Regions from separate parts of the Pseudomonas sp. D5(2026) genome, predicted to be linked through region 3. Evidence: predicted binding sites of a transcription regulator. Region 3 holds the regulator's gene; each other region holds the start of a gene.
The links. The regulator FliA, encoded in region 3, starts transcription of late flagellar genes. The targets are predictions, from matches to a motif close to CTAAAGTTTNNNNNNNNNNNGCCGNTAA.

Region 1 (3,276 bases), 2.2 Mb from region 3:
ATTTGCTGCACGCGCAGGCAGTCACTGGCCTTGTCCAGGCTAAGCAGCATGATGCGTTGCATGCCGCAGGCCAGCAGGGCCTCTTGTGCCTGGGTGGCCAGGTGCACGGCGTTGGTGAACGGGCTGGGTTGGGCCAGCAGGTGCTGGCACAGCGTGCGCCAGCGTGCCAGATCGTCGTTGCTGGGCGGGGGTGGGGCCAGCATATCCGGGTGAGGCCGGCGTTGGTGCCATGGCCAGATCAAAGCCTCGGCCGGGTGGAACAGGGCATGTCGGGCATGGCGGCGGGCACTGGCGGCCGCCTGCTGGTGCACTTGCTGCTGCACGTCTTCCAGCGAGGTTTGCAGGTACAGCGCGGTCAGCAGTTGCCAGCGCAGCAGGTGCGGGTTATCCCAGCCGACCTGTGCCGCCAGGGCCAGGTTGTTGGCCAGCAGCACGGTATTGGCCGGCTGGTTGAACCAGCGTCGCAAGCCGGGCTCGGCGTCCAGGCGGTGCTGTTGGCTGAGCAGGTCTTCGTCGCGGGCAATGTTCAGCACCTTGGCCAGTTGCTCGCGCTCTTCCAGCAGCAGGCGATAACCCTGGGTGACCCACTGGGGCAGGCGCCAATACTCGGCTATGGTCTGGCACAGCGCCATGATGCGCACGCCAAACAGTTCTTCCTCGACGTGGGCGGCGTCTTCACCTTTGTGGATAACCCGCAGTTCCCAGGCGTCGAGCAGCTTGGGGTAGGCCAGTGCCAGTGGCCAGAGTGGCGACAGGAACAGCAGGCTGCCCCAGTGAATCTCTTGCCACAGCCGTGCCAGGCGGCTGGCGAACAGGCCGCTGGCCTGCTGTGCCGCATGCTGGCTGATCATCTGGAACTGGCACAGTACCGGCGGAATCTCCTCCACGGGCAGTGTCGGCAAGCGTTTGAGAAGCTGCTCGCTGCGCTCCAGGCCCAGGCGGTTGAGGGCGACTTCCAGGCTCTCGGCGGGCTCGGCGAGGCTGGCATTGGTGGGGTGATTGGCTTCGCGCATCACTGACAGCACCAGCGCCGGGCTATCTTGCATCAGTTCGGCGATATCGCGCAGCGAGCGGCGGCTATCGTGGATGGCAGCCATGACCCGGTCGTAACTGTGCTTCGGCACGGGGATGCGAACACTCTCGAGCAGCTTTACCCAGGCCTCTAGCGTACGCGGGGCCTGAGTGGGCACCTTGGTTTCAATTGGCATTTTGACATCAGTCCGAACTGGCTTTTCGCATTGAGTGGCTATAGTCTGGCGCAGTTCTGCCGATAAGTAGAAGAAGAGTTTTAAAGCTCCCGTCTCTTCCCCTGACCACGACAGCAAGTGCTTTGAACCTATGGCTAAAATTATCGGCATCATCGTCGTATTCGCGAGCGTGCTCGGCGGCTACGTACTCTCCCACGGCAAGATCGCAGCCCTTATCCAGCCGTTCGAAGTACTGATCATCGGCGGTGCGGCCTTTGGTGCATTCCTGCAGGCCAACCCTGGCCACATGACCATGCATGTCATCAAGAAGTCGATGAAGATGTTCGGCTCGCGCTTCAGCCATGCCTTCTACCTGGAGGTGTTGGGCCTTGTTTACGAAATCCTCAACAAGAGCCGTCGCGAAGGCATGATGGCCATCGAGGCCGACATCGAGGACGCCGCTGCCAGCCCGATCTTCGCCAAGTACCCGACGGTACTGGCCGATGAGCGCATGACTGCGTTCGTCTGTGACTACCTGCGCATCATGTCCACCGGCAACATGGCCCCGCACGAGCTCGAGGGCCTGTTCGACATGGAACTGCTGAGCATGAAAGAAGAGCTGGAGCACCCGTCCCATGCGGTGACCGGCATTGCCGACGGTATGCCCGGCTTCGGTATCGTTGCGGCGGTACTGGGTATCGTGGTGACCATGGCCTCGCTGGGCGATGGCGACCAGGCCGCCATCGGCATGCACGTAGGTGCGGCGCTGGTGGGTACCTTCTTCGGTATTCTGGCGGCTTACGGTTTCTTCGGTCCTTTGGCCAAGTGCCTGGAACACGATGCCAAGGAAGAGCTGAACCTCTACGAATCAATCAAGGCCTCGCTGGTCGCCTCCGCCTCGGGCATGCCACCTTCGCTTGCAGTCGAGTTCGGGCGCAAGGTGCTGTATCCCAAGCATCGCCCAAGCTTCGCCGAACTGGAACAAGCGGTTCGCGGTCGCTGAGTCATGGAGAACAATCAGCCCATCATCGTCAAGCGCGTAAAGCGCTTTGGCGGCGGCCACCATGGTGGCGCCTGGAAAATCGCCTTTGCCGACTTCGCCACGGCGATGATGGCGTTCTTCCTGGTGCTGTGGCTGTTGTCCACGGCCACGCCAGAGCAGAAGATCGCCATTGCCGGCTACTTCAAGGACCCGATCGGTTTCTCGGAAAGCGGCACGCCCTACGTCATCGACCTGGGCGGTTCGCCTGAGCTGGCGCCGGAGAAGACCATCAACCCGGAAGTGAAGGCCGAACCGACGCAGGAGTCCACCACACAGCTAAGCAAGGACCAGGTCGAGACCATGGCCGAGCAGGTGGAGCGTGAGCGTCTGGAGCTGTTGCTGCAGGAACTGCAGAACAAGGTGGAAGAGAATCCACAGTTGCAGAAGTTCAAGGACCAGATCCTGTTCGAGATCACCCAGGACGGCCTGCGCATCCAGATCATGGATGCCGAGAACCGGCCGATGTTCGATATTGGTAGCGCGCGCCTGCAGCCATACTTCGAAGATATCCTGCTGGCCATGGCCGATACCATCAAGGCGGTGCCTAACAAGATCAGCATCAGCGGCCACACCGATGCCAAGCCGTATGCTGGCACCGGTGAGTACGGTAACTGGGAGCTGTCGGCCAACCGCGCCAACGCCGCACGTCGTGCTCTGGTGGCGGGTGGTTACCCAGACAGCCAGGTGGCGCGGGTGGTGGGTTACGCCTCGTCATCGCTGTTCGACCGCAAGGACCCGTTCAACCCGGTCAATCGGCGCATCGACATCATCGTGCTGACCAAGAAAGCCCAGCGCAATATCGAGGGTGAGCAGGGTACGCCACAAGCTCCGGCCGCCGAGCCCGCTGCACCGCCAGCCGGTGACGCGGCGCCAGGGGCTTCGGCACCGGCTGCGCAGAGCGAACAGGCGCCGATGCAGCCGCGTGAACTGCGCCAGAAGCTGAACATCTTCGAAGAGGGTACGCTTAAGATGGATGACGCCAAGGAGCAGTAGGTCCTGGCGGCATCAGGGCTGACAGGGGGTTGGCGGAAAGGTTGAAGCGCCGGT
Region 2 (3,276 bases), 480 kb from region 3:
TCGAACGGCTCTACTCGGTGGAAGTAGGTATGTTCGGGGAACAGGAAGCCTTTCTCGTCCATGCCGATGGTGACAGCGGCAATTTCCAGCAACGCATCGGTAGCGCTGTTGAAACCACCGGTTTCAACATCCACCACGACCGGCAGATAGCCGCGGAAGCGCTCGGCCATCGGGTGGCGAGGACCGCTGCTGCCTTGGGTTTCCAGGTCGTCTTCGTAAAGGTCTTCGCTCACGCGTTTGCCTCCAGCAGGCGCCAGCGCAGTTTTTCGCCAGCGCGCAGCGGGACTACGGTTTGCTCGCCAAATGGCAGGCTTTCCGGAGCGGTCCATTCTTCGCGGACCAGGGTGATGGTGTCGGTGTTCGCCGGCAGGCCATAGAAGGCCGGGCCGTGCAGGCTGGCGAAGCCTTCCAGCTTGTCCAGCGCGTTACGCTGTTCGAAAGCTTCGGCGTACATCTCGATGGCCGCATAGGCGGTGTAGCAACCCGCGCAACCGCAGGCTGCTTCCTTGGCGTGACGGGCATGAGGTGCCGAGTCGGTGCCGAGGAAGAACTTCGGGTTGCCGCTGGTGGCGGCGTCCAGCAAGGCCACCTGGTGGGTATTGCGCTTGAGGATCGGCAGGCAGTAGAAGTGCGGACGAATGCCGCCAACCAGCATGTGGTTGCGGTTGTACAGCAGGTGCTGGGCGGTGATGGTCGCACCCACGTTGGCCGGGGCCTCGGTGACGAACTGCGCGGCGTCGCTGGTGGTGATGTGTTCGAACACCACTTTCAGCGTCGGGAAGCGCTCGACCACACGGCGCAAGTGCTCGTCGATGAAGCGCTTCTCGCGGTCGAACACGTCGATCTCGCTGCGGGTCACTTCGCCATGCACCAGCAGCGGCATACCCACTTCCGCCAGTGCCTCTATGGCCGGGAAGATCTTGTCGATGCTGGTCACGCCGGAATCGGAGTTGGTGGTGGCGCCGGCCGGGTACAGCTTGGCGGCGTACACGAAACCGCTGGCCTTGGCCGCGCGGACGTCCTCGGGGCTGATGTTGTCGGTGAGGTACAGCACCATCAGCGGCTCGAAGCGGCTGCCGGCCGGGCGGGCAGCCAGAATGCGCTCACGGTAGGCGCCGGCCTCGGTGGCATTGCGCACCGGCGGCACGAGGTTGGGCATGATGATGGCACGGGCGAAGGTACGCGCCACGTCGCCAACGGTGTGGGGCAGGACGGCACCATCGCGCAGATGGATGTGCCAGTCGTCGGGGCGCAGGAGGGTCAGGCGATCGGACATTGGGGATTCCAGGCGGGTCGAACTCAAGCCCCAATCCTACCGGAAAACCCTGGGGCGAGCACGGCTATCAAGTTTTCCGCGCGGCGTCCGATAGCCTGCTGGTAAGCCGTCAGAAATTGTGGAGCCGCCCGTGCGCCAGCGTTACCTAGCCCTGTTGACCCTGTTCGCCAGCCTGCCGGCCGGCGCACTGACTTTCCAGACGCGCATGGAGAACATTGCCTGGCAGGTCGAGGGTGACCAGTTCGAGTGTCGTCTGAGCCAACCGATCGAAGGTTTCGGCAGCGGTACGTTCGTGCGCCGGGCAGGCGAGCAGCCGGTGTTCCAGCTGCGTTCGGACAGCAACGTACTGGGTGCCGGCACCGCCAGCCTGCTGGCCGCGGCAGCGCCTTGGCAACCTGGGCGTGGCGATATCAACCTGGGCCATGTGCGCATGGCCCGCAGCGGTGTGCTGTTCAGCTCCTCCCAGGGGCAGGCCAGCCGGCTGATCAACGGTTTGCTCGACGGGCGTAGCACCGTCGTGCGCAACTACACCGGTGAGGCGGGCAGGCCGATGGAGGTGCGGGTGCTGCCGGTCAGCTTCGCCAAAGCCTACAATGACTATCAGGTCTGTGCCGGCAAGCTGTTGCCGATGAACTATGACCAGGTGCGCCAGACTCAAGTGGGCTTCCCTGGGGGCGGTTACGAGCTGGATGCAGCAGCCAAGGCGCGGCTGGAGGTGATTGTCGACTACCTGAAGGCCGACCCTACGGTTAACCATATCGAGCTCAACGGCCACTCCGACAACAGTGGCAACCGCCTGACCAACCGCGACCTGTCGCGCCGCCGCGCATTGGCCGTGGCCGATTACTTCAAGGCTCACGGTGTGCCGCAAGAGCAGATTACTGTGCGCTTCCATGGTGAGCGTTATCCGCTGGCGAAGAACAACAGTGCATCGAACCGGGCGCGTAATCGGCGGGTGAATATCGAGCTGGATCGGGTGGCGGAGGTTGAAAAGGCGGTGGAAAAACCGGTTGAGCCCGTGTCGCCGGCTGCTCCCGCTCCAGCCGTTCCGGCTGCTCCCGCGTCGGGGGCGAAGGCGCCCTGAGACCGGATGGGGCGCCAACCCTTGCGTCAAATTTCCGTGTTGATCTGGCAAGTCGCCCTTCCGACAATTTCTGTCGCTTTGTCGTCAGAAGCTGTCGCCCCACTGTAAATTTATCCGCAACGCCGGTAGAATCGGTCCCTTTCCGTACAACCCCGTGGAGTGATGGCATGGCGGACGTAAAAAAGGTCGTACTGGCGTATTCCGGCGGCCTTGATACTTCGGTGATTCTCAAGTGGCTGCAGGATACCTACAACTGCGAAGTGGTGACCTTCACCGCTGACCTGGGTCAGGGCGAAGAGGTCGAACCGGCTCGTGCCAAGGCCCAGGCAATGGGCGTTAAAGAGATCTACATCGACGACCTGCGCGAAGAGTTCGTGCGTGACTTCGTGTTCCCGATGTTCCGCGCCAACACCGTCTACGAAGGCGAGTACCTGCTGGGTACTTCCATCGCCCGTCCGCTGATCGCCAAGCGCCTGATCGAAATCGCCAACGAAACCGGCGCCGACGCCATTTCCCATGGCGCCACCGGCAAGGGTAACGACCAGGTGCGCTTCGAGCTGGGTGCCTATGCCCTGAAGCCAGGCGTCAAGGTCATCGCCCCATGGCGCGAGTGGGACCTGCTGTCCCGCGAAAAGCTGATGGACTACGCCGAGAAGCACGGCATCCCGATCGAGCGCCACGGCAAGAAGAAGTCGCCGTACTCGATGGACGCCAACCTGCTGCACATCTCCTATGAAGGCGGTGTCCTGGAAGATACCTGGACCGAGCACGAAGAAGACATGTGGCGCTGGAGTGTCTCGCCTGAGAACGCCCCGGACCAGGCTACCTATATCGAGCTGACCTACCGCAATGGTGACATCGTTGCCATCGACGGCGTCGAGAAATCCCCGGCTACCGTTCTGGCCGACCTGAACCG
Region 3 (3,276 bases):
GGCCTGGCGCATGCTGCTGGCTCACTTGGCGCGGATGATCGAAATACCTGAAATCGAGCCGATCGAAGAGGGCGGCGTGATCGCCGTGGTCGGCCCGGCGGGTATGGGCAAGACCACCACCCTGGCCAAGCTGGCCGCGCGCTACGTGCTCAAGTACGGCGCGCAGAATCTGGCGCTGGTGAGCATGGACAGCTTCCGTATCGGCGCCCAGGAGCAGCTCAAGACCCTGGGCCGCATCCTCAACGTGCCGGTGACGTACGTCGACCCGGGCCAGTCGCTGGCAGCAGCGCTGGAGCCTCTGCTGCGCAAGCGCGTGGTGCTGATCGATACTGCCGGCCTGCAGGCCAGCGACCCTGCGCTGCGCATGCAACTGGAAACCTTGGCCGGGCGTGGCATTGCCGCGAAGAACTATCTGGTGCTGGCCACCACCAGCCAGAAGCAGGTGCTGACCGCCGCCTACCACAGCTACAAACGCTGTGGCCTGGCCGGCTGCATCCTGACCAAGCTCGATGAAACGGCAAGCCTTGGCGATGTGTTGAGTCTTGCCATCAGTCATGAACTGCCAGTGGCCTATCTTACCGATGGGCCACGCATTCCTGACGACTTGCACTTGCCGCGGGGCCACCAGTTGGTTTCGCGCGCGGTGAATGTGCAGCAGCAGGACGAGCCCAGCGAAGAGGCCATGGCCGACATGTTCGCTGATCTCTATCACAACCCACGGCGAGCGGGTTGACCATGAAGCGTGTGCAAAGTAGCTATGCCAAGGGGCACGCAGAATTGCCCTACGTGTGGCCTGAGTCCCAGCGAGACAAGGTAAAGAACAGACATGGGTAGCATGCATCCCGTACAGGTGATCGCCGTGACCGGCGGCAAAGGTGGCGTCGGCAAGACTAACGTTTCAGTGAACTTGTCCCTGGCGCTGGCCGAGCTTGGCCGCAGGGTCATGCTGCTGGACGCCGACCTGGGCCTGGCTAATGTCGACGTGTTGCTGGGCCTTGCCCCCAAACGTACTCTCGCCGATGTCATTGAAGGGCGTTGCGAACTGCGTGACGTGATGCTGCAGGGCCCTGGCGGTGTGCGCATCGTGCCGGCAGCCTCGGGCACCCAGAGCATGGTGCACCTGGCCCCAGCCCAGCACGCCGGGCTGATCCAGGCGTTCAGCGAGATCGGCGACAACCTCGATGTGTTGGTGATCGATACCGCTGCGGGTATCGGTGACTCGGTGGTCAGCTTCGTTCGCGCCGCCCAGGAAGTGCTGTTGGTGGTGTGTGATGAACCTACCTCGATTACCGATGCCTACGCGTTGATCAAGCTGCTCAATCGTGACTACGGCATGAACCGTTTCCGTGTGTTGGCCAACATGGCGCAGAGCCCGCAGGAAGGGCGCAACCTGTTTGCCAAGCTGACCAAGGTCACCGACCGCTTCCTTGACGTTGCCCTGCAATACGTGGGTGCCGTGCCGTACGACGAGTGCGTGCGCAAGGCGGTACAGAAGCAGCGTGCCGTCTACGAAGCCTTCCCTCGCTCCAAGTGTGCGCTGGCTTTCAAGGCGATTGCCCAGAAGGTCGATAGCTGGCCGCTACCGGCCAACCCGCGCGGCCATCTGGAGTTCTTTGTCGAGCGCTTGGTGCAACCCACCAGCGCGGGACCCGTGCTATGAACGCCAGCGGTTTCAAGATGTACAGCCGGGCGTCGAAGGACGCCCAGTACGAGCTGATCGAACGCTACGCCCCGCTGGTCAAGCGCATCGCCTACCACCTGCTGGCGCGCTTGCCGGCCAATGTGCAGGTCGAAGACCTGATCCAGGCCGGCATGATCGGGCTGCTGGAAGTGGCTAACAAATACGACGCCAGCAAGGGCGCCAGCTTTGAAACCTATGCTGGCATCCGCATCCGCGGGGCCATGCTGGACGAAGTGCGCAAAGGTGACTGGGCGCCGCGTTCGGTACACCGAAACACCCGTATGGTCAGTGACGCGATGCGTGCGGTTGAAGCCAGAACAGGCCGTGACGCTAAAGATCATGAAGTTGCTGCCGAACTCCAATTGAGTCTCGATGATTACTACGGGATCTTGAACGATACCCTGGGCAGCCGCCTGTTCAGCTTCGACGACCTGTTGCAGGACGGTGAGCACGAAGGGCTGCATGAGGATGGCGCCAGTGGCCAGGTCGAACCTGCGCGGGGGCTGGAAGAGGACCGCTTCCAGGCTGCCCTGACCGAGGCTATCGCCAACCTGCCGGAGCGTGAGCGCCTGGTGCTGGCGCTGTACTACGACGAAGAGCTGAATCTCAAGGAAATCGGTGAGGTGCTTGGTGTCAGCGAGTCGCGGGTCAGCCAGTTGCACAGCCAGTGTGCCGCGCGCCTGCGTAGCCGCCTGGGGGAATGGCGGGCGCGTTGAGCCCGCTGTCGTTGCAGTCGTTTTCCACGTTGTACCGAATTGAATGAGTGCGTGCTCGGTAGGCCGAGCGCGTTTGAGACTGCTTGGAGGTCTAATTGGACAAGAACATGAAAATCCTCATCGTTGACGACTTTTCGACGATGCGGCGGATCATCAAGAACCTGTTGCGTGACCTGGGTTTCACCAACACCGAGGAAGCCGATGACGGCACCACGGCGTTGCCAATGCTGGAGAACGGTCACTACGACTTCCTGGTAACCGACTGGAACATGCCGGGCATGTCCGGCATCGACCTGCTGCGTAAAGTGCGTGCCAGTGACAAGCTGAAAAGCATGCCGGTACTGATGGTGACTGCTGAAGCCAAGCGCGACCAGATCATTGAAGCGGCCCAGGCCGGCGTCAATGGTTATGTGGTCAAGCCGTTCACCGCTCAGGTGCTCAAAGAGAAGATCGAGAAGATCTTCGAACGCGTCAACGGCTGAGTCACGTTACGGGGGGCGCGTCATGGATTCATCACAAACGTCTTTGGGCGAGTTCGAATCGACCCTGAAGAAGCATGCCCAGGAGTTGGTCGAAAGCCTGGAACGGGGCCGTTTCGGCGAGGCGGTGCAGCTGATTCACGAGCTGAACCAGACCCGCGACCGCGGCCTGTATCAGGAAGTCGGCAAGCTGACTCGCGAGCTGCACAGTGCCATCGTCAGTTTCCAGATCGACCCCACCATGCCGCAGGCAGAAGAGGTGTCGCAGATTACCGACGCCACCGAGCGCCTGTCCTATGTGGTCAAGCTCACCGAGGGCGCGGCCAACCGCACCATGGATCTGGTCGAGGAAAGCACGCCGGTGCTCAATGAACTGGCCAGCGAGGCCAAGGCCCTGAGT

Region 1: a site for FliA is predicted at 1,247-1,274, ahead of motA (flagellar motor stator protein MotA). Genes of this name have one in related genera too.
Region 2: a site for FliA is predicted at 1,343-1,370, ahead of AC3B5Q_RS05280 (flagellar protein MotY). Genes of this name have one in related genera too.

The regions. Positions count from the first base shown of each region.
Region 1 covers NZ_CM173421.1:5,039,514-5,042,789, reverse strand. Annotated here, with positions in the region: gene AC3B5Q_RS23340 (HDOD domain-containing protein) at 1-1,208, opposite strand, end outside; gene motA (flagellar motor stator protein MotA) at 1,339-2,190, shown strand; gene motB (flagellar motor protein MotB) at 2,194-3,222, shown strand.
Region 2 covers NZ_CM173421.1:1,144,241-1,147,516, forward strand. Annotated here, with positions in the region: gene rnt (ribonuclease T) at 1-170, opposite strand, end outside; gene pyrC (dihydroorotase) at 230-1,276, opposite strand; gene AC3B5Q_RS05280 (flagellar protein MotY) at 1,407-2,360, shown strand; gene AC3B5Q_RS05285 (argininosuccinate synthase) at 2,528-3,276, shown strand, end outside.
Region 3 covers NZ_CM173421.1:1,622,447-1,625,722, forward strand. Annotated here, with positions in the region: gene flhF (flagellar biosynthesis GTPase FlhF) at 1-733, shown strand, start outside; gene fleN (flagellar synthesis regulator FleN) at 827-1,660, shown strand; gene fliA (RNA polymerase sigma factor FliA) at 1,657-2,397, shown strand; gene AC3B5Q_RS07605 (chemotaxis response regulator CheY) at 2,505-2,879, shown strand; gene AC3B5Q_RS07610 (protein phosphatase CheZ) at 2,902-3,276, shown strand, end outside.